Regions from separate parts of the Kitasatospora nipponensis genome, predicted to be linked through region 1. Evidence: riboswitches for the same ligand, from Rfam matches in the RefSeq annotation. Region 1 holds a riboswitch; each other region holds the start of a gene.
What was found. Region 1 has a riboswitch for cyclic di-AMP ahead of ABD323_RS14430 (glycoside hydrolase family 16 protein). Riboswitches for the same ligand answer to the same signal wherever they lie in the genome.
Positions count from the first base shown of each region.

Region 1 (7,417 bases):
GGGCAACCACGCCGGTGAGGACGCCATGCGCCACCTCGCCGACGACGCCGGACTGCACCACTGGCGGCTGGCCGCCGAGAGCCCGGTCAACCGGGTGTACGCGGCCAGCCGGTAGCCGGCCCGTGGATCGTCCGTAGAACGTCCCTTCCGCAGACCGCCTCCCTTGGGCCGGGGCGGTGCCGCAGGGCCGGGTTTGTCGGGGCCCGGCTTGACCCGGCCTCCCCGACGGCGCACGCTCCAAGAGTGGCTCCGTCCGGGGAGGCCGGGTTGCGGCGTATCTGCGCCGTGATCGACCTGCTGCTCGACGCCGTCGACGAGGAGACGCTCCTCCCGGCGCTGTTCCCCACACTGCTGCGCGCCGTGCCGGGGGACAGCCTCACCTGGTCCACCCGCACCCCCGCCGGCCGCTTCCCGCTGCACTCGCCAGCCACCCTCTACACCCCCGACGCGGTGGCCGGCTTCTACCGCCACGCGGCCCAGGACTCGTTATTCCGCCACACCGACACCGGCACCGGCATCCCGCTGCGCCGCTCCGACCTGCAGTCGCGCACCGAGTACCACCGGCTGGGCACCTACCGCGAGGCGCTGCGCGCGGTGGACGCCGAGTACCAGCTGGCGATGGCCTTCCCGGCCGGCTGGGCGCGCACCGGGCGGCGCACGGTCTGCGTGGCGATCAGCCGCGGCGGCAGCGACTTCACCGACGCCGACCTGGAGGCCGCGGTGCTGCTGCGGGCCCGGCTGACGCACGCGCTGGACCGGCTGGCCCCGCCGCAGCGGCTGCCGCACTCGGTGACCGCCCGGGAGGCCGCGGTGCTGGACCTGCTCGCCCGCGGGCTGACCGACCAGCAGATCGGCCGACGCCTGGAGGTCTCGGCCCGCACGGTGGACAAGCACCTGGAGCACGCCTACGCCAAGCTGCGGGTGCACAGCCGGGTGGAGGCCGCGGCGCTGTGGCGGGCGGCGGCGGCGGTCGACGCGCGGTAGCAGCGCGGTGGCGCGGTGGCAGGGGAGGTGGGGGTGGACCCGTGGGGCGCATGTGAGTTCTGTGACAGGGCGTTGTCAATGATCTTGGGGTCTGCCTACCCTGCAGATCGTTCGTCGTCCACCGGCGGGCCCTGTCGCCGGGACGCCGAGTCCTGCCCGCCCGTCGGCCGGAACCACAGCATCGCACCGGGCAGGAGCGGGGGACCCACGGTAGTGCCACGACCCCGCGCGCGCCGACCGCCCCTCGGGCCCGGCGCGCAGCACACGCGGAGTCCTGGCTAGGGGTGAAGCCGTCCTCACCGACGGCCGGGCCACCTTGCGGCCCGAACCCGACAGCTCACCTCGCAGGCGTCGCAAGAGGACTCCCCATGATCCCTTCCGCCAAGCCTGCCCGTCTCGGTCTGGTCGCCGGAGCGCTCGGTCTGCTCGCCGCCCCCGTCGTCGGCCAGGCCCACGCCTTCGCCTCGACCACGACCGCGCCCAGGGTCACCCAGGACCGGCTGACGCCCACCACCGCCACCGCCGGCGCCGCGACCACCGCCTCGCTGACCCTGCACGCCAGCTCCTGCTTCACCGCGAAGACGGTGGGCGTGGGCGTGCGCGACGCGGCCGGCGCCAACCTCGACTTCCCCGGCTCGCTGAGCAACGCGCGGATCTGCCCCGGCGGGCTCTCGCTGACCACCGGCGCCCGCACGCTGGCGGCCGGCAGCTACAGCACCTTCGGCTTCTACCAGGACCTGGCCGGCGCCTGGCACAACCTCCCCGCGCAGACCCTGACGGTCGGCACGGGCGGCAGCACGACCCCGGCCCCGAAGCCCACCCCCACGCCGACTCCCACCCCCACCCCGACGCCGACCCCGGCCCCCGCGCCCGGCGGTTCGCCCGTCGCCGGCAAGAACCTGACCTGGTCCGACGAGTTCAACGGCCCGCTCGACGGCTCGCGCTGGAACAGCTCCACCACCAGCTCGTTCAAGTACGGCACGCACAACCCGGACGACAACAAGCTGGACTGGCTCACCCCCTCCGACGTCGCCGTCGCCGGTGGCACGGCCACCTTCACCGCCCAGCCCAGCAGTCACACCCTGGAGAACGGCAAGCAGGCCTGGACCACCGGCCTGCTGACCACCGAGGGCACCAGCCAGGGCTTCAAGGTCAAGACCGGCGACTACGCCGAGACCCGGGTGCAGCTGCCCGGCGCGGCCGGTGCCTGGCCGGCGCTGTGGACCTGGCAGAACGGTGGCAACGAGATCGACTCCTTCGAGTACCACCCGGACAACCCGAACCTGCTGGAGCTGACCAACCACGTCAACGCCGCGCAGAAGTACTACACCGACGCCAACGCGATCAAGCCCGGCCAGTGGGTCACCATCGGCACGTACTACGGCGCGAACTCGGTCGACTACTACGTCAACGGGGCCAAGGTCTTCTCGGACAACACCGGGGTCGGCGCCAACTGGTCGGCCTACCTGATCCTCAACCTGTCCATCGGCGCCGGCGCCTACCACCCGGCGCCCAGCGGCACCGCGCCGATCAGCTTCGCCGCGGACTACGTGCGGGTCTACCGCTGACCCTTTCCGGGACGAGCCTCCTTCGGACCAGATGAGCGCGGGCGCCGCGGCGCCCGCGCTCACCGCGTTCCGGTGACCTCGATCGTGAACGAGCCCGTGTTGTTCGCCGGGTTCGGGTCGCCGGCGCCGGTCACCAGCACCTCGCCGCGCAGCCTCCCGCGCGCCGAGGCGGCCAGTTGCACCGGCACCAGCGCGGTCGCGCTGCGCAGCGCCGGCAGACCGGCGCCGAAGGAGCAGCGCACCTCGCTGCCGGCCGCCAGCACCGCGCAGCCGGCCGGGAAGTACGGTCCCACCGCCCTGGCTCCCGGCGGCAGCAGCACGGTCACCACGAAGGCCCCCGCCGGCCCCGGCCCGCCGTTGGCCACGAAGGCGAGCACGGTGGTGCGGCCGATCCCCGGCGCCGGGTCGGGATCGAGCGGCACCACCTGGAGGTCGGCGCCGGTGGCGCCCCAGGCGGCGGGGGCGGGCACCGCGGCGAGCAGGGCGGCGGTCAGCAGCGGAACGATCGGCAGTCGCATGCGATCACTCTAAGCCTCGCCGAACTCACCCGCGGTGACCGACCTCCGTCCCGTCAGGGCGCCAGCACCGCGCCGAGGCGCTCGGCGATCTCGCGCATCACCGGGACCAGGGCGGAGTCACCGGTCTGCTCCTCCAGCGCGCGGATCCGGGCCTCGGGGCCGCTCACCGACAGGGCGGTGGGGGTGGGTGCGCCGGGGACGGCAACCGCGATGCAGCGCACGCCGATCTCCTGCTCCTGGTCGTCGACGACGTAGCCCGCCGCGCGGGCGGCGGCCAGTTGGGCGAGCAGCTCGTCCGGGTCGGTCAGGGTGAACTCGGTGTGCGCCGGCAGCTGGTGGGGGCCGAGTACGGCGCGGGCCTCGTCCTCGGGCAACTGCGCGAGCAGCGCCTTGCCGACGCCCGTGCAGTGCGGCTGCACCCGGCGGCCGACCTCGGTGAACATCCGCATCGAGCGGCGCGACTGCACCTGTCCGACGTAGACCACCTCGCCGCCCTCCAGGACGGCCAGGTTGGCGGTCTCGCCGGTGGCCTCCATCAGCTCCGCCAGGTAGGGGCGGGCCCAGCTGCCGAGCAGTCGCCCGGCGGTCTCGCCCAGCCGGATCAGGCGCGGACCCAGGGTGTAGCGGCGCGCGGTGTCCTGGCGGACATATCCCTGCTGTGCGAGGGTACGAACCAGCCGGTGGATGGTGGGCATCGGAAGGCCCGAGGTGGTGGACAGCTCGCTGAGGGTGGCGATCCCGCCGGAGTCGGCGAGTGCCTCCAGGAGCTGGAAGGCGCGCTCGACCGACTGCACGCCGCCACTGCTGCGGTCGGAGCCTGTCGGTGCTGCGGCAGGAGTGCTGGCCACCGGCGTTCCCTTTGCTGTCGGGGGAGGAGTAGAGTCCCAGCGATCTACTCAACAAACCGTTGAAATTCTGTATCGCGGAAACTAGTCTCCACCTTACAGAATCGAACTCGCCGGTAGGTGGGTTCAGATCGGGGAAGTTCCCACCGGAGCTCCCCTCAACAGGCTCAACCGTCCAAGGAGTGTCCTGCCCATGGCTACAGATCAGGGACCCGCCGGCGCCGCCCCCGCCGCTCCGGTCGTCACTGTCGCCGGACCGCGCGTCCCCCGTGCGGAGGAGGTGCTCACCCCCGAGGCGGTCGCCTTCGTCGTCGGCCTCCACCGCGCCTTCGAAGGCCGCCGGCAGGAACTCCTCGCCCGCCGCCGGGTGCGCCGCGCCGAGATCGCCCAGGCCGGCACCCTCGACTTCCTGCCCGAGACCGCCGCGGTGCGGGCCGGCGACTGGACGGTGGCCCCCGCGCCGCGGGCCCTGCAGGACCGCCGGGTGGAGATCACCGGTCCCACCGACCGCAAGATGGTCGTCAACGCGCTCAACTCCGGCGCCAAGGTCTGGCTGGCCGACTTCGAGGACGCCACCTCGCCCACCTGGCACTCGGTGGTCAGTGGCCAGGTCAACCTGATCGACGCCTTCGAGGGCCGGATCGACTTCACCTCCGAGCAGGGCAAGGAGTACCACCTGCGCCCCGCCGCGGAGCTCGCCACCGTGGTGGTCCGCCCGCGCGGCTGGCACCTGGACGAGAGCCACCTGCTGGTGGACGGCGTGCCGGTGGCCGGCGCGTTCTTCGACTTCGGCCTCTACTTCTTCCACAACGCGGTGCGGCTGCTCGCCAAGGGTCCCGAGGACCCCAACTCCGGGCCGTACTTCTACCTCCCCAAGACCGAGAGCCACCTCGAGGCCCGGCTGTGGAACGACGTCTTCACCCACGCCCAGCGCCAGTTGGGCATCGAGCACGGCACCATCCGGGCCACCGTGCTGATCGAGACGATCACCGCCGCCTTCGAGATGGAGGAGATCCTCCACGAGCTGCGCGAGCACGCCGCCGGGCTCAACGCCGGCCGCTGGGACTACCTCTTCTCGATCGTCAAGAACTTCCGCGACGCCGGTGAGCGCTACATCCTGCCGGACCGCAACAGTGTGGGCATGACCTCGCCGTTCATGGCCGCCTACGCCCGCCTGCTGGTGCAGACCTGTCACCGGCGCGGCGCGCACGCCATCGGCGGCATGGCGGCCTTCATCCCCTCCCGCAAGGACCCCGAGGTCAACGCCGCCGCGCTGGAGAAGGTGCGGGCGGACAAGGACCGGGAGGCCGCCGGCGGCTTCGACGGCTCCTGGGTGGCGCACCCCGACCTCGTCCCGGTGGCCCGCGCCAGCTTCGACGCGGTGCTGGGCGATCGCCCCAACCAGAAGGAGAACCCGGGCTCCGCCGAGGTGGTGACGGCCGCCCAGCTGCTGGACATCGCCGGCGCCGGCGGCTCCTGCACCGAGGCCGGCCTGCGGAACGCGGTCGCGGTGGGCCTGCGCTACAGCGAGGCCTGGCTGCGCGGACTCGGCGCGGTGGGCATCTTCAACATGATGGAGGACGCGGCCACCGCCGAGATCTCCCGCTCGCAGATCTGGCAGTGGATCCACAACGGCGTGGTGCTCGCGGACACCGGCGAGAAGGCCACCGCCGAGCTGGCCCGCCGCCTGGTCGCCGAGGAACTGACCACGATCCGTGCGGAGTCGGGGGACGAGGCGTACGCGGCCGGCCGGTGGGCCGAGGCGCGCGAACTCTTCGAGCAGGTCTCGCTCGCGGAGGACTTCGTCGACTTCCTGACGCTGCCAGGCTACGCACGGCTCGGCTGAGCCCGTACTGCCGTTTCGTACGGTCCACCGCGGCGAACTGTCCCCGGTGGACCGTACGCGTTCGCGCCGCTCGCGCTAACGACCGGCCGCGCTGTCGACCGGCCGCCGAGCGCCGGCCGACGGCTGCGGGGCCGCCGGGTCGCGGGGCGGGGTGCGCAGGACCAGGACGGTGACCAGCAGGGCCAGCACGGTGATGGCGGTGGCACCGGTGAAGGCGGCGTCCAGGCCGCGGACCAGGTGGTGCACCGGGTCGCCGGAGCCGTGCCGGCCGGCGGTGCCGTAGACGGTGACCAGCACGGCCAGGCCCACCGTGCCGCCGGTCCACTGCAGGGTCTGCAGCAGCCCGGCCGCGGCGCCCGACTCGGCGGCGCCGACACCGGTCAGCACCAGCGCGCTCATCGGCATGAAGCTGAACCCGGCGCCCAGTCCCAGCACCAGCATCGGCCCGAGCAGCGAGGTCAGGAAGCCGCCGTCGGCCCGCAGTTGGGTGAGCCACAGGCCGGCCACGGTGAGCAGCACGGCGCCGGCCACCAGCACCGGGCGCGGTCCGAAGCGGGCCAGCGCCCGCGGGGCCAGACGCACCGCGGTGAACATCGACAGGGTCAGCGGCAGGAAGGCGAAGCCGGCGCGCAGCGGGGAGTAGCCGAGCGCGTTCTGCACGAAGAGGGTGAGGAAGAAGAAGGCCGGCAGCATCCCGGCGGGTATCAGCAGCAGGTTGAGGTAGGCGCCGGCCCGGTTGCGGTCGGCCAGCAGCCGCAGCGGGACCACGGGTTGGGCCGCGCGGCGCTCGATCAGCAGGAAGCCGGCCAGCAGGAGCAGCGCCGCGCCGAAGCCGGCCAGCGCCTGGCCGTCGCCCCAGCTGTGCCCGGCCACCCGGATGAAGCCGTAGACCAGCGCGGTGGTGCCGAGCGTTCCGGTGAGCGCGCCGGCGGCGTCGAAGTGGCCGCTGTGCCGCGGCGGTTGGGTGATCAGGCGAGGGGCCGCCAGGGCCACCGCGGTGCCGACCGGCACGTTGATCAGCAGCGCCCAGCGCCAGGAGACGAACGAGGTGAGCAGCCCGCCGAGCACCAGGCCCACCGAGGCGCCGATCCCGGCGGTGGCGGAGTAGATGCTCAACGCCCGGTTGCGCTGCGGCCCTTCGGCGAAGTTGGTGGCGATCAGCGCCAGCACGTTGGGGGTGGCCAGCGCCGCGCCGACGCCCTGCAGGGCGCGGGCGGCCAGCAGCCAGCCGTTGTCGGGCGCCAGGCCGCCGAGCAGCGAGGCGAGGGTGAAGAGCAGCACACCGGCGGTGAAGGTCCGGCGCCGGCCCAGCCGGTCGCCGATCCGGCTGCCGAGCAGCAGTAAGCCGCCGAAGGCCAGCGTGTAGCTGTTGAGCACCCAGGAGAGCCCGGTGGGGCTGAAGTGCAGCTCGTGCTGGATCTTGGGCAGGGCGACGTTGATGACCGTGGAGTCGACGCCGATCATCAGGTAGGCCCCGACCAGCACGGCCAGGGTCGCCCCTGAGCCCCGTTCGGTGGGCGTGGCGGTGTTGGATACGGGAGACAGGATCGTCATGGGGTGGGCTCCGGGGGAGACGAATAAGCGGAGAGACTCTCCAGTTGACGGTCAGTAAGATACGGAGAGTCTCTCCGCTTCGCAAGGAGGTATGGGGCATGC
Region 1 is NZ_BAAALF010000041.1:2,006-9,422, forward strand. Features, by position in the region: gene ABD323_RS14420 (class I SAM-dependent methyltransferase) at 1-115, shown strand, start outside; gene ABD323_RS14425 (LuxR C-terminal-related transcriptional regulator) at 268-984, shown strand; cyclic di-AMP (ydaO/yuaA leader) riboswitch at 1,235-1,333, shown strand; gene ABD323_RS14430 (glycoside hydrolase family 16 protein) at 1,353-2,552, shown strand; gene ABD323_RS14435 (hypothetical protein) at 2,612-3,070, opposite strand; gene ABD323_RS14440 (IclR family transcriptional regulator) at 3,124-3,918, opposite strand; gene aceB (malate synthase A) at 4,109-5,761, shown strand; gene ABD323_RS14450 (MFS transporter) at 5,837-7,315, opposite strand; gene ABD323_RS14455 (TetR/AcrR family transcriptional regulator) at 7,414-7,417, shown strand, end outside.

Region 2 (7,417 bases), on a different contig from region 1:
ACAGCCTCAACGTCGGCCACACCGTCGGGGTCAACCACATCCCCGACACCTTCAAGTTCGTCGGGCTGCAGAACTACTCCGACATCCTCTTCGGCGCCGGGTCCTACGACCGGTTCTGGTCCCACTTCGGCTGGACCGTGGTGTGGACGGTTCTCTGCGTCGCGCTGCACTACGGCCTGGGCCTGGGCCTGGCGATGCTGCTCAACCAGAAGCTGCGCGGGCGCACCGCCTACCGGCTGCTGCTGATCGTGCCGTGGGCGGTGCCCACCTTCGTCACGGTCTTCTCCTGGCGCCTGATGCTCTCCGACGGCGGCGCGGTCAACTCGCTGCTCGGCGCCCTGCACCTGCCGCAACCCGGCTGGCTGGAGGACCCGCTGGCGCAGAAGGCGGCCGCGATCCTGGTCAACACCTGGTGCGGCGTGCCGTTCATGATGGTCTCGCTGCTCGGCGGCCTGCAGTCGATCCCCGCCGAGCTCTACGAGGCGGCCGAGATGGACGGTGCCTCGCCCTGGCAGCGCTTCCGCCACGTGACGCTGCCCGGCCTGCGCGCGGTCTCCAGCACCGTGGTGCTGCTCGGCGTGATCTGGACCTTCAACCAGTTCACCATCATCTACCTGCTCTTCGGGGTGAACGCGCCGGACGTGCAGATCCTGGTGACCTGGGCCTACCGCCTGGGCTTCGGCCAACAGCCGCGCGACTACGCGCAGTCGGCGGCCTACGGGATCATCCTGCTGTCCATCCTGATCGTCTTCACCGGCTTCTACCAGCGCTGGCTCAGGCGCAACGACCAGGCCGTCCTGTGACGGCCCACCCGTCGCCGGCACGCAACTGACCACGCAGCACCCGTAGGAACGGAAAGGGCCATCCGATGAGCACGACCACCGACCTCCCCGGCACCGAACCCCGCGCGCCGCGCCGGGCCCCGGCCGCCCCGGCCCGGACGCCGCGCGCCCGCCGGCGCGGCGAGAGCAGCCGCACCGCGGCCGCCCTGTCGCACGGCGTGCTGATCCTGGCCAGCCTGGTGGCGGTCTTCCCGGTGCTCTGGATCTTCTACATCGCGCTCGGCCCGGACAAGAACGACTACCTGCACCCCGGGGCCATCCTGGGTAAGGCCACCTTCGCCAACTTCGGCAAGGTGCTGGGCCAGACCGACTTCCTGACCTGGTTCGGCAACTCGCTGCTGGTCTCCGGCGGCACCTGCCTGGTCGGCGTGCTGATCGCGGCGAGCACCGGCTACGCGGTCTCCCGGATGCGCTTCCCGGGCCTGCGGCCGCTGATGTGGTCGCTGCTGGTGACCCAGATGTTCCCCATCTCGGTGCTCATCGTGCCGATGTACTACATCATGGCGGACCTGGGCCTGCTGGACAGCTACGGCGGCCTGATCCTGGTCTACGCCACCACCGTGGTGCCCTACTGCGCCTGGCTGCTCAAGGGCTACTTCGACACCATCCCGGTGGAGATCGACGAGGCCGGCCGGGTGGACGGGCTCTCGCCCTTCGGCACCTTCTGGCGGCTGATCCTGCCGCTGGCCCGCCCGGGCCTGGCGGTCGCCGCCTTCTACACCTTCCTGACCGCGTGGGCCGAGGTGCCGTTCGCCTCCACCTTCATGCTCAGCTCCGACAAGTACACCCTCGCGGTCGGTCTGACCAGCTTCGTCAGCCAGTACGAGAGCCAGTGGAACCTGATGGCCGCCACCTCCGTGCTGATCGCGCTGCCGGCCTCGGTCTTCTTCTACCTGGTCCAGCGGCACCTGGTGACCGGCCTGACCGCGGGTGCGGCCAAGTCCTGACCAACAGTCAACTCATGACAGTAATCTGCCTGTTGCCGCGCACCGGCAGCCCCGACCGGGCCGCCGGGACGACACCTAGTTCCCAAGGGATCCGCCTGACATGACCCAGAACCTGGCCGACACCTCCCGGCCCTCCCGCACCGCCACCGACGCCGCCTCGGCCGCCGCCGACGCCGGCAGAGGCTGGTGGCGGGACGCGGTCATCTACCAGGTCTACCCGCGCAGTTTCGCCGACGCCAACGGCGACGGCATGGGTGACCTGCCCGGCGTGCGCAGCCGCCTGCCGTACCTGCGCGACCTGGGTGTCGACGCGGTCTGGCTCTCCCCGTTCTACGCCTCCCCGCAGGCCGACGCCGGCTACGACGTGGCCGACTACCGCGCGGTGGACCCGATGTTCGGCACCCTGCTGGACGCCGACGGCCTGATCCGCGACGCCCACGAGCTGGGCCTGCGGATCATCGTGGACCTGGTCCCCAACCACTCCTCCGACCAGCACGAGTGGTTCCAGCGCGCGCTGCGCGAGGGCCCCGGATCCGCGTTGCGCGACCGCTACCACTTCCGGGCCGGCCAGGGCGTGGACGGCGAACTGCCGCCCAACGACTGGGAGTCCATCTTCGGCGGCCCGGCCTGGACGCGCACCACCGACCCGGACGGCACCCCGGGCGACTGGTACCTGCACCTGTTCGCCCCCGAGCAGCCCGACTTCGACTGGGACCACCCGGCGGTCGCCGACGAGTTCCGCTCGATCCTGCGCTTCTGGCTGGACATGGGCGTGGACGGCTTCCGGGTGGACGTGGCGCACGGCCTGGTGAAGGCCCCCGGCCTGCCCGACCTCGGCACCCACGACCAGCTCAAGCTGCTCGGCAACGACGTGATGCCGTTCTTCGACCAGGACGGCGTGCACGAGATCTACCGCAGCTGGCGCAGGATCCTCCAGGAGTACCCGGGCCAGCGCATCGCGGTGGCCGAGGCGTGGACCCCCACCGTCGAGCGGACCGCCAACTACGTGCGCCCCGACGAGCTGCACCAGGCCTTCAACTTCCAGTACCTGGGCACCTCCTGGGACGCCGCCGAGCTGCGCGCGGTGATCGACTCGTCGCTCGCCGCGATGCGCCCGGTCGACGCCCCGGCCACCTGGGTGCTCTCCAACCACGACGTCACCCGGCACGCCACCCGCTTCGCCAACCCGCCCGGCGGCACCCAGATCCGCGAGCGCGGCGACCGCGAGCTCGGCCTGCGCCGGGCCCGCGCGGCCACCCTGCTGATGCTCGCGCTGCCCGGCTCGGCCTACCTCTACCAGGGCGAGGAACTCGGCCTGCCCGACGTCACGGACCTGCCCGACGAGGTCCGCCAGGACCCCTCCTTCTTCCGCGCCAACGGCCAGGACGGCTTCCGCGACGGCTGCCGGGTCCCGCTGCCGTGGTCCGGCACCAGCGCGCCCTACGGCTTCGGTCCCGCCGAGGGCGGGCCGAGCTGGCTGCCGCAGCCGGCCGAGTGGGCCGAGCTCAGCGTCGAGGCGCAGACCGGCGACCCGACCTCCACCCTGGAGCTCTACCGCAGCGCGCTGGCCGTGCGCCGCACGCACGCCGCGCTGGGCGCCGGCCGCGAGGTGGACTGGCTCCCGGCCCCCGAGGGCGTGCTGGCCTTCCGCCGCGAGGACTTCACCTGCCTGGTGAACACCACCGCGCAGCCGGTGCGCTTCACCGCCCCGGGCACGCTGCTGCTGGCCTCCACCGACCTGACCGTGGTCGACGGCGAGACCGTGCTGGCACCGGACAGCACCAGCTGGTGGGCGGCCTGAGATGGTTGCAATAGGCTCTGGGATCGTGACTACGGCGCGACTCTCGGATATCGCGGCTCAGGCGGGGGTCAGTGAGGCCACCGTCAGCCGCGTCCTCAACGGCAAGGCGGGCGTCTCCGCCACCACACGGCAGACCGTGCTGGCGGCGCTCGACGTGCTCGGCTACGAACGGCCCACCCGGCTGCGCCAGCGCAGCGCCGGGCTGATCGGGCTGATCACGCCCGAGCTGAGCAACCCGATCTTCCCCGCGCTGGCCCAGGTGATCGAGCAGGTGCTCAGCCGGCACGGCTACACGCCGGTGCTCTGCACCCAGACGCCGGGCGGGTCCACCGAGGACGAACTGGTGGAGATGCTGGTCGAGCGGGGGGTGGCGGGCATCGTCTTCGTCTCCGGCCTGCACGCCGACTCCACCGCCGACCACGACCGCTACGCCAAACTGACCGGCCGCCAGGTGCCGTTCGTGCTGATCAACGGGTACAGCGAGAAGATCGCCGCGCCGTTCATCTCGCCCGACGACCGGGCCGCGATGTGGATGGCGGTCCAGCACCTGGCCGAACTGGGCCACGAGCGGATCGGCCTGGCGGTCGGCCAGCGCCGGTACGTGCCGGTGCTGCGCAAGATCGAGGGCTTCACGGCCGCGATGCGCTCGGTGCTGGGCAAGAGCGCCGAGGAGGTCGAGCAGTTGGTGCACCACTCGCTGTTCAGCGTCGAGGGCGGCCACGCGGCGGCCGGCGTCCTGCTGGACCGCGGCTGCACCGCGATCGTCTGCGGCAGCGACCTGATGGCGCTGGGCGCGATCCGCGCGGTGCGCCAGCGCGGGCTCACCGTGCCGGGCGACGTCTCGGTGGTCGGCTTCGACGACTCGCCGCTGATCGCCTTCACCGAGCCGCCGTTGACCACCGTGCGCCAGCCGGTCGAGGCGATGGCCACCGCGGCCGTCGACGCGCTGCTGGAGGAGGTCGCCGGACAGTCCGCCCAGCGCGGCGAGTTCATGTTCCAGCCCGAGCTGGTGATGCGCGGCTCCACCGGCGCCCGTACGCACCGCGGTGGTTAGGGCTCCCCGGTAGCTCCGCAGGACCGCAACGCCGCCAAGCCCCCGGCCGACTGGCCGGGGGCTTGGCGGTTTCAGCCGTCCGTGTCCGGCCGGCGCTCGTGGGCCAACCGCTGCGCGCTGTCCGCCTCACCGGTGCGCGCCTCGGTCCGCTGACCCCGCGCCAGGTAGTCACGGACGATCAGGTTGACGGCGTCCTGTGGACTCTTCGTTCCACTGAGCAGCATCACGTCGATCGCGAGGTTGGCGTCGAGCGTGACGGTGACCTGGGGCATGCGGCTCTCCTCATCGGGTGCGAGGGTCCCAGCATGCCCGTCGTCCGTCGTCGTCACCATGCCCGCGGGGCGCCTCCCCCGTGGGGGGGGGGGCCCCCCCGGGGGGGGGGGGGGGGCCCGCCGTGCGGGAGCGGTCGGGGATCAGACCCGGCCGGCGAAGTCCGGCGCGTAGTTGGCGAGGGTCTCGTACTTGACGCCCGCGCTCGGGTTGGCGGCCTCGACCATGCGGCCGTCGCCGATGTACAGGGCGACGTGGTAGACGCCCGAGTTGCTGCCGTTGTTCGACCAGAAGAGCAGGTCGCCCGGCTGCAGGTTGGACAGCGACACGTGGGTGCTGGCGGCGGCCTGGTCGGCGGCCACCCGCGGGATGGAGATGCCGGCCTGGGCCATCGCGGCCTGGGTCAGGCCCGAGCAGTCCCAGCCACCGTTGCCGGTGCCGCCGTAGACGTACGCCTGGCCGACCTTGGACTCGGCGAAGGCGATCGCCTTGGCCATGCTGCCGGAGGCGGCCTGGGCGGGCGCGGGCGCCGCGGTGGTGGCCGCGGTGGTGGCGGCCTTGACGGGGGCGGCGGGGGCGCTGCTGGGGGCGCTCTGGTCGGCGGCCGGGGCCTGCGCCTGCGACCAGGTGCCGAGCGAGAGGCGCTCACCCGGGTAGATGGTGTCCGGACCCTGGGTCAGGACCGACTTGTTGAGCTCGTACAGCTTCTGCCAGCCACCCTGCACGTGGTGGGCCTTGGCGATGTTGGAGAGCCAGTCGCCGGCGACCACGGTGTAGCTCTGGTCGCCCTGCGCGCCGTGGTTCCAGTTGCCGTGGCTCCAGCTCTTGCCGGCGTCCGAGCCCTGCGCGGGGGTGCTCTGCGCGGGGGCGCTGGGGGCGCTGGGGGCCGGGGCGCTCGGCGCGGGGGCGCTGGGAGCGGTCGAGGTGGAGGCCGAGGAACCGCCGGGGTTGATCGCCGGGGCGGGGCCGCCCTTGGTCAGGCCGGCCTGGATGGAGCAGACGGGCCAGGCGCCGGGGCCCTGGTCGGCCAGCACCTTCTCGGCGACGGCGATCTGCTGGTCCTTGGTGGCCTGGTTGGCCTGCGGGGCGTACTGGGTGCCGCCGTACGCGGCCCAGGTGGAGGCGGTGAACTGCAGGCCGCCGTAGAAGCCGTTGCCGGTGTTGATGCTCCAGTCACCGGAGCTCTCGCACTGCGCGACCTTGTCCCAGGTGGAGACCGTGGCAGCCGAGGCGGTGGTGGCGGTGATGCAGGGGAGGCTGAGGCCGAGGCCGACCAGGCCGGTCGCGGCGATCACACGGCGGGTGGTGCGGGACGTACGGGTGCCAGTGGTGGGCAGCATGAAGACGCGTTCCTCTCCTACGCCTACGAGGTGAGCTGTCGGATTCGGGCTGGAGTTGCCCGGCCGCGCTGAGCGCGGCTTCACCCCTAGCTCCGGATCGGCCGGTCCGAAGACCGGCTGCCCGGGGCGGCTTACCTGGTTCCCCCGCTCCTGCCGTGGTGCGTTCCGCAGTGCAAGCACGCCCGGTGGCAGGACTCGGCGTCCGGCTGCGCTTGGTCCGTGTGACCACGAACGGGGAGCACGTTAGACAGAGTTAAGTTGAATCCGCAAACAGCTGTGATGCTCATCACACCGCCTTTGCGGAACCTTCAAGATCGACCGGGGAGATCATCTGAAAGGGTGTCGGCGCCCGCCCCCGGTTACCTTCGGTCGGATTTCGGCAACGGCCCGCATCGACAGGGCAATTGCCTATCCTTCAGGAGGACGCGGACCTGACGTCCCGTCCGGGGGGAGGCGGCCCGATCATGGACGAGCGCACGCGGTCGCAGGGGCCCGAGTGGCCCGCCGACGGGACCAAGGACCCGGGTCCGCCGCCGCGCCGAGTTGCGGATCCGGCGCGACGGCGGATCCTGGGCTGGCTCGCCGCCGGGACGGTGGCGGGGGCCCTGGGCGGGGCCGCCCTGCTGGGTAAAATGCCCGATTTGCGTCATATCACCACATCTGGTGGCGCGTCAGGCCGGACCGGGGGCCACGCCGGCCCACCCGGCGGTCCGTCACCGCAGCCGGCCGGCGCGCCACCGCGCCGCTGGTCCGACCCGGCCGGCTGGGGCGGCGCGCCCCCGGGTCCGGACCGGACCGTGCGGATCACCGACCACGTCGAGCTGGACACCGACGCCACCGTCGCCGGCCTGCTGATCGAGCCCGGCGGCTCGCTCAGCTTCGCCGCCGACCGCGACCTGACCCTGCAGTCGACCGGCAACGTCGAGGTCCGCGGCGCCCTGCTGCTCGCCCCGGGCGGCGAGCACACCCACTGCCTGCGCTTCCCCGCGGTCGACGAGCGGCGCTTCCAGGGCGGCGCCATGACCGTGCTGGCGAGCGACACCGGCCTGTGGGTCACCGGCGCCGGCTACCTGCGCCTGGACGGCGCGGCGAAGACCGCCTGGGCCCGCGCGGCCGGCCCGCTGGAAGCCGGCGACGGCACCGTCACGCTGGCCGCCGCCCCG
Region 2 is NZ_BAAALF010000121.1:8,804-16,220, reverse strand. Features, by position in the region: gene ABD323_RS27210 (carbohydrate ABC transporter permease) at 1-803, shown strand, start outside; gene ABD323_RS27205 (sugar ABC transporter permease) at 869-1,789, shown strand; gene ABD323_RS27200 (glycoside hydrolase family 13 protein) at 1,890-3,590, shown strand; gene ABD323_RS27195 (LacI family DNA-binding transcriptional regulator) at 3,592-4,644, shown strand; gene ABD323_RS27190 (hypothetical protein) at 4,716-4,916, opposite strand; gene ABD323_RS27185 (transglycosylase family protein) at 5,058-6,254, opposite strand; cyclic di-AMP (ydaO/yuaA leader) riboswitch at 6,262-6,434, opposite strand; gene ABD323_RS27180 (hypothetical protein) at 7,052-7,417, shown strand, end outside.
Region 2: another riboswitch for cyclic di-AMP. It lies ahead of ABD323_RS27185 (transglycosylase family protein); the one in region 1 lies ahead of ABD323_RS14430 (glycoside hydrolase family 16 protein).

Region 3 (7,417 bases), on a different contig from region 1:
GCCACCCGCACGTCTTCGGCGACCACGACGCGCAGACCGCCGAGCAGGTGGAGGCGAACTGGGAGACGCTCAAGGCGGCCGAGAAGCAGGACCGGGAGTCCGTGCTGGACGGCGTGCCGGCCGGCCTGCCGGCGCTGGCCTACGCGGCCAAGCTGGTCTCCCGGGTGCGCCGGGCCGGCTTCACGGCCGTGCCCGACGCGCCGTACGCGCTGCCGGCGGAACTGACCGACGAGACGCTGGGCGCGCTGCTGCTGGCCGTGGTGCAGCGGGCGCACGACGCCGGGGTGGACCCGGACGCGGCGCTGCGCGCGGCGGCCCGGGGCTACCGGGGCGCGGTGCGCACCGCCGAGGGGCTGGCGAGCGACTGATCGGCGAAGGGCCGGTCCCGGGCGGACGGCCGCCCGGCGGCCCGCCCGTCCGGTCAGCTGGCCAGGTCGATCCGGGCGGCCCGCGGGACCTGCCGCTGCGCCGGGACCACCTCGCCGATCGCCTCGCCGAGCGGGTCGAGCAGTTCGGCCAGCCGGTGCAGGTGGCCGGGCAGCTCGGCGAGCGCGACGATCCGCTCGCCATCCGGCCCGGCCACGCAGAACAGGTCGATCGGGCCGAGGTGCTTCTCCGCGGTGTCCACCAGCGCGGCGATGTCGCTGGGCTGGTGGATGTCGGAGCTGACCCCGATCACCGGGCAGCCGGGGCGGTCCAGCTCGGCCGCCAGGTCCTCGGCGAACCCGGGACGCGGGTCGGCCACCAGCAGCCCCGCCGCGCCCGCCGCGGCGAAGCGATGGGCCGGTCCGGCTCCGTCGCCGCCGCTGAGTACCGCGATGACCACCACTGACCCGGTTACTCGCATGGCCTGCTCCTCCCTGGGGGGCGACTCCGCACCGGCGCCCGCCTCTGGCGTATCGGAGGATCGTAGGCGTGCCCTGACCCTCCGCAACAGGGATTACCCGCCAGGTGACCAGGCTCACCCTCCCGGGGACCGGATACCGTCGGGACATGCCGGACCAGCCCGAAACGACGATGCCGCCCCTGTTCACCTGGGACTTCGCGGCCGACCCCTACCCCGCGTACGCCTGGCTGCGCGAGCACGCGCCGGTGCACCGGACCACGCTGCCGAGCGGGGTCGAGGCCTGGTTGGTGACCCGGTACGCCGACGCACGCCAGGCGCTCGCCGACGGCCGGCTCTCCAAGAACCCGCTGCACCACAGCGGGCAGGCGCACCGCACCGGCCGGGTCGGGATCCCCGGCGAGCGGCAGGCGGACCTGATGACGCACCTGCTGAACATCGACCCGCCGGACCACACCCGGCTGCGCCGCCTGGTCTCCAAGGCCTTCACGCCCCGCCGGGTGGCCGAGTTCGAACCGCGCGTGCAGCAGCTCACCGACCGCCTGATCGACTCCTTCGCGGCCCGCGGCTCGGCCGACCTGATCCACGAGTTCGCCTTCCCGCTGCCGATCTACGCGATCTGCGACCTGCTCGGCGTGCCGTCCGAGGACCAGGACGACTTCCGGGACTGGGCGGGCATGATGATCCGCCACGGCGGCGGCCCGCGCGGCGGGGTGGCGCGCGCGGTCAAGCGGATGCGCGGCTACCTGTTGGAGCTGATCCACCGCAAGCGGGCGGACCTGGGCGACGACCTGATCTCCGGCCTGATCCGGGCCAGCGACCACGGCGAGCACCTCACCGAGAACGAGGCCGCCGCGATGGCCTTCATCCTGCTCTTCGCCGGCTTCGAGACCACCGTGAACCTGATCGGCAACGGCATGTACGCGCTGCTGCGCAACCCCGGGCAGCGCACGCTGCTGCAGGAGTCGCTGGGCCGCGGCGAGCAGGGCCTGCTGGCCACCGGGGTCGAGGAACTGTTGCGGTACGACGGTCCGGTGGAGCTGGCCACCTGGCGGTTCGCCACCGCGCCGGTGCGGATCGGCGCGGCGGACATCCCGGTCGGCGACCCGGTGCTGGTGGTGCTCGCCGCGGCCGACCGCGACCCGGACCGGTTCGCCGAGGAGAACACCCTGGACCTGGCCCGCCAGGACAACCCGCACCTCGGTTTCGGTCACGGCATCCACTACTGCATCGGCGCCCCGCTGGCCCGTCTGGAGGGCCAGCGCGCGCTCGCCACCCTGCTGACCCGGCTGCCCGATCTGCAGCTGGCGGCCGAGCCCGAGGAGTTGCGCTGGCGGGGCGGACTGATCATGCGTGGCCTGCGGGAACTCCCGGTGAGCTTCACCCCGGAGTCACCCACCGTCAGCTGACGGGTCCTACGAATGGGGGGCTGACGGCGTGTCGCATCACCCCAGGTGGCGGCGATGTGAATGCTCATCAAACGGGACATACCTGGCCAGTTGGTAGACGATCGACCGGTGTTCGTAATTCTCGTGTGATGTACGCGATATGAGCTTGTGATTGATGTGGCTATCTGCCTACCCTCCCTGGAGTTCGCAGCTGCGAACCCCGTGCGCGGTACGCCGAGTCCTGCCCGCCGCGTGTCGGGACACCGACCGACCCTGGGCAGGGGCGGGGGACCCAGGATTTTCTGCCGTCTCCCACGGCTAGGGGTGAAGCCGCCCGCGGATCCGACTCCGCACCGGCGGCCGGGCCAGCCTCCCGGTCCGAACCCGACAGCTCACCTCGCAGGCGTGCGGAGAGGGACACTCATGCTGTTTGCAGGCACTGGCCGTCACCGTCGTCGCACCCAGACCGAGCGCGTCATCGCCGTGGCCGGCGTGGCCGGCGCGGGGCTCGCGATGCCGCTGCTCACCGCCACCGGCGCGCACGCCGCCCCGGTCTCCACCTGGGACCGGGTCGCGGACTGCGAGAGCACCGGCAACTGGAGCATCAACACCGGTAACGGCTTCTACGGCGGACTGCAGTTCACCTCCTCGACCTGGGCCGCGTACGGCGGCACCCAGTACGCGGGGCAGGCCAACCAGGCCACCAAGGGCCAGCAGATCTCGGTGGCCGAGCGGGTGCTGGCCGACCAGGGTCCCGGCGCCTGGCCGGTCTGCTCGGTGAAGGCCGGGCTGGGCCGCGGCGGAGCCACCGCCGTGGTCGACACCACCGCGCAGGCGCAGACCCCGACGCCGTCGCAGGCGCAGACCAAGCCGCAGACCAAGCCGCAGGCCGCTCCGCAGCAGCCGACGCAGGCTCAGTCGCAGGCCGCCCCGCAGGCGTCCGCCCCGGACTTCCCGGGGAAGGCCGGCTGGGACGCCGACGGCAAGGTCTTCTGGTACCAGACGGACGGTGGCTGGTACTGGACCAGCCACCAGAGCGTGTACGCCCAGTTCGCCGGCGCGCCCGCGCAGTCCCCGGCGCCCGCCGCCGCCCCCTCGGCGCCGTCGGCCCCGGCCGCGCCGCGGGCCGCCACCGGTGCGAGCGACGCCGGCCAGGGCTACACCGTGCAGCCCGGCGACACGCTCTCCACCATCGCCCAGGCCCGGCACCTGACCGGTGGTTGGCAGTCGCTCTACCGGTCCAACGAGTCGACGGTGGGCGGGGATCCGGACCTGATCATGCCCGGCCAGGTGCTCCACCTGGGCTGACGCCCGCTCGGTGGGCCCGGTCGCGGCCGGGCCCACCCGGGGAGCGGCCGACCCAGGTGACCCCGCCAGAGCAATCAGGTGAACTACTGGTAGGTAGCCGGGCCACACGGTGAGACAGCGCGTAGGTCCGCGTGGCCGGGCCGATGCTTGCGGTTAGGCTGCTGGTCGTAACGCCTCCGTTCCACGTCCCCAAGGACCGCTGTCCCCAGGACCGCTTCCGCATAGGAGATGCCTCGTGCCGTCCATTGATGTCGTCGTAGCCCGCGAGATCCTCGACTCCCGCGGCAACCCCACGGTCGAGGTCGAGGTCGGCCTCGACGACGGCAGCACCGGCCGTGCCGCTGTCCCGTCCGGCGCCTCCACCGGGGCCTTCGAGGCGCTCGAGCTGCGCGACGGCGACAAGAACCGCTACTTCGGCAAGGGTGTCGAGAAGGCCGTCCTCGCCGTCATCGAGCAGATCGGCCCGGAGCTGGTCGGCTACGACGCGACCGAGCAGCGCCTGATCGACCAGGCCATGCTGGACCTGGACGCCACCCCGGACAAGTCCTCGCTGGGCGCCAACGCGATCCTGGGCGTCTCGCTGGCCGTCGCGCACGCCGCCTCCGAGGCCAGCGACCTGCCGCTCTTCCGCTACCTGGGCGGCCCGAACGCCCACGTGCTGCCGGTCCCGATGATGAACATCCTCAACGGTGGTTCGCACGCCGACTCCAACGTCGACATCCAGGAATTCATGATCGCGCCGATCGGCGCGGAGTCGTTCTCCGAGGCGGTCCGCTGGGGCGTCGAGGTCTACCACACCCTCAAGGGCGTGCTGAAGGAGCGCGGGCTGTCCACCGGCCTGGGCGACGAGGGCGGCTTCGCGCCGAACCTGGACAGCAACCGCGAGGCGCTGGACCTCATCACCGAGGCCATCAAGAAGGCCGGCTACGTGCCCGGCAAGGACGTCGCGCTCGCCCTGGACGTGGCCGCCTCCGAGTTCTACAAGGACGGCGCCTACCAGTTCGAGGGCAAGGCGCTGACGGCCGCCGAGCTCATCGACTACTACGCCGACCTGGTCGCCAGCTACCCGCTGGTCTCCATCGAGGACCCGCTGGACGAGTCGGACTGGGACGGCTGGAAGGCCATGACCGACAAGCTCGGCGCCAAGGTCCAGCTGGTCGGTGACGACCTGTTCGTGACCAACCCGGCCCGCCTGGCCCGTGGTATCGAGACCGGCACCGCCAACGCGCTGCTGGTGAAGGTGAACCAGATCGGCTCGCTGACCGAGACGCTGGACGCCGTCGAGCTGGCCCAGCGCAACGGCTACCGCTGCATGATGTCGCACCGCTCCGGCGAGACCGAGGACGTCACCATCGCCGACCTGGCCGTCGCCACCAACTGCGGCCAGATCAAGACCGGTGCCCCGGCCCGCTCCGAGCGCGTCGCCAAGTACAACCAGCTGCTGCGCATCGAGGAGATCCTCGACGACGCCGCCGAGTACGCCGGCCGCGCCGCGTTCCCGCGCTTCCGCTCCGCGGAGTAGACAGCACAGTCGCTCGGCGGAGTAGGCAGCACGGTCGCTCCGCGCAGTGATCCGGCACAGCCGCGCGACGGAGTGGTCCAGCGCGGCCGCACGCCTGACCGGTGCCCCGGCGTCCACCCCGTAGGGTGGACGCCGGGGCACCGGCGCGAGAGCGCCCGATGACGGGCGCGGGCCGCCGGGCCGACAGGAGGGGAAGCGCAGAGATGGCAGGCTGGAAGATCCCGGGCCTCGCGGCCCGGCCGCGCTTCACCAGCCGGGCCACCGTGCTGGTCCTGGTGCTCTGCTCGCTGGTGGCGATCCTCGCCTATCCGACCCGGCAGTTCATCAACCAGCGCTCCGAGATCAACACCCAGCGGGTCAAGGCCGAGCAGGCCCGCCGGCAGGTCGAGCAGCTGCGCATCGAGCGGGCCCGCTGGCAGGACCCGGAGTACGTCAAGGCGCAGGCCCGCGAGCGGCTGCACTACGCGCTGCCCGGCGAGACCCCGTTCGTCTCGGTCGACCCCACCCCCTCGGCCGGCGCCGGCCACCCCCCGGCCGGGCCGTCCGGCCAGTCCGCCGCCAAGGCGGCCTCGTCCTGGTACTCCACCGTCTGGGACTCGGTGGACGCGGTCGCCGCCGCGGCCCCCACCCCCGCCCCTGCCCCCGCTCCCTGAGAAGACAGCACCCGATGAGCACTCAGAACCAGCCCGCCGCCGACCAGCCGACCCCCGAGCCCGTCGCCGACCGCGACCTGGCGGCCGTCGCGGCCCAGCTCGGCCGCGTCCCGCGCGGGACCCGGGCGGTCGCGCACCGCTGCCCGTGCGGCAACCCCGACGTGGTGGAGACCGTCCCGCGGCTGCCGGACGGCACCCCCTTCCCGACCCTCTACTACCTGACCTGCCCCAAGGCCGCCTCGCTGATCGGCACCCTGGAGGCGGACGGGGTGATGAAGGAGCAGACGGCCCGGCTCGCCGAGGACCCGGAGCTGGCGGACGCGTACCGCAAGGCGCACGAGGACTACATCGCGCGCCGGGACGCCATCGAGGTGCTGGAGGGCTTCCCGTCGGCCGGCGGGATGCCGGACCGGGTGAAGTGCCTGCACGTGCTGGTGGGCCACTCGCTGGCCGCCGGCCCCGGCGTCAACCCGCTGGGCGACGAGGCGCTCGCGATGCTGCCCGAGTGGTGGCGCAAGGGCCCGTGCGTGAGCGAGGAGGCCGTCGACGCCGGCGTCGAGGCGCTGGCGCGGCAGCGGGGCGAAGCGCAGGACCACGAGGCCGTGATCGCCGCCAAGCAGCAGAAGACGGCCGAGCGGGCCGCCAAGCGCCAGGCCGAGGAGGAGCAGAAGTGAGCGCCGTCAAGGTCGCCGCCGTCGACTGCGGCACCAACTCGATCCGCCTGCTGATCGCCGAGCTGGACCCGGCCACCGGTGCGATCACCGACCTGGACCGGCGGATGACCATCGTCCGGCTGGGGCAGGACGTGGACCGCACCGGGCGGCTGGCCCCCGAGGCGCTGGAGCGCACCTTCGCGGCCTGCCGCACCTACGCGGCGGTCATCGCCGAGCACGGGGTGGGCCCCGAGCGGATCCGCTTCGTGGCCACCAGCGCCTCGCGGGACGCCGAGAACAGCGCGGACTTCACCCGCGGCGTGCGCGAGATCCTGGGCGTGGAGCCCGAGGTGGTCAGCGGCGACGAGGAGGCCCAACTCTCCTTCACCGGCGCCACCAGGGAGCTGGCGGGCGGCACGGTGGCCGCCCCCTACCTGGTCTTCGACCTGGGCGGCGGTTCGACCGAGTTCGTGCTGGGCGAGGAGGCCGTGCGCGCGGCCCGGTCGGTGGACATCGGCTGCGTGCGCCTGACGGAGCGGCACTTCGCCGGCTCCGAGGTCCCCACGCTGGGTCAGATCGCCGCGGCCAAGGCCGACATCAGGGCGGCGCTGGACCAGGCGGCCGAGGTGGTCCCGCTGACCGAGGCCGCCTCGCTGGTGGGCCTGGCCGGCACCGTCACCACGGTGGCCGCCATCGCGCTGGGACTGGAGCGGTACGACTCCGAGGCGATCCACCACAGCCGGATCACGGTGGAGCGGGTCCGCGAGGTGACCGGACTGCTGCTGAGCTCGACGCACGCGGAGCGGGCGGCGATCGCGGTGATCCACCCGGGCCGGGTGGACGTGATCGCGGCCGGTGCGCTGGTGCTGCTCTCGATCATGGAGCGGACCGGTGCGAGCGAGCTGGTGGTCAGCGAGCACGACATCCTGGACGGCATCGCCTGGAGCGCGGTGGCCTGACGCCGCCCGCGGGCCCGCGCCCGCCCTCCCGCCCGCTCGGACCGGCCTCCTGGAGGCCGGTCCGACGGCGTGTCGGGCGGGTCGCGCGAG
Region 3 is NZ_BAAALF010000099.1:14,157-21,573, reverse strand. Features, by position in the region: gene ABD323_RS24535 (nucleoside triphosphate pyrophosphohydrolase) at 1-368, shown strand, start outside; gene ABD323_RS24530 (SDR family NAD(P)-dependent oxidoreductase) at 422-847, opposite strand; gene ABD323_RS24525 (cytochrome P450 family protein) at 994-2,253, shown strand; cyclic di-AMP (ydaO/yuaA leader) riboswitch at 2,488-2,652, shown strand; gene ABD323_RS24520 (LysM peptidoglycan-binding domain-containing protein) at 2,656-3,540, shown strand; gene eno (phosphopyruvate hydratase) at 3,776-5,062, shown strand; gene ABD323_RS24510 (FtsB family cell division protein) at 5,266-5,715, shown strand; gene ABD323_RS24505 (DUF501 domain-containing protein) at 5,730-6,389, shown strand; gene ABD323_RS24500 (Ppx/GppA phosphatase family protein) at 6,386-7,327, shown strand.
Region 3: another riboswitch for cyclic di-AMP. It lies ahead of ABD323_RS24520 (LysM peptidoglycan-binding domain-containing protein); the one in region 1 lies ahead of ABD323_RS14430 (glycoside hydrolase family 16 protein).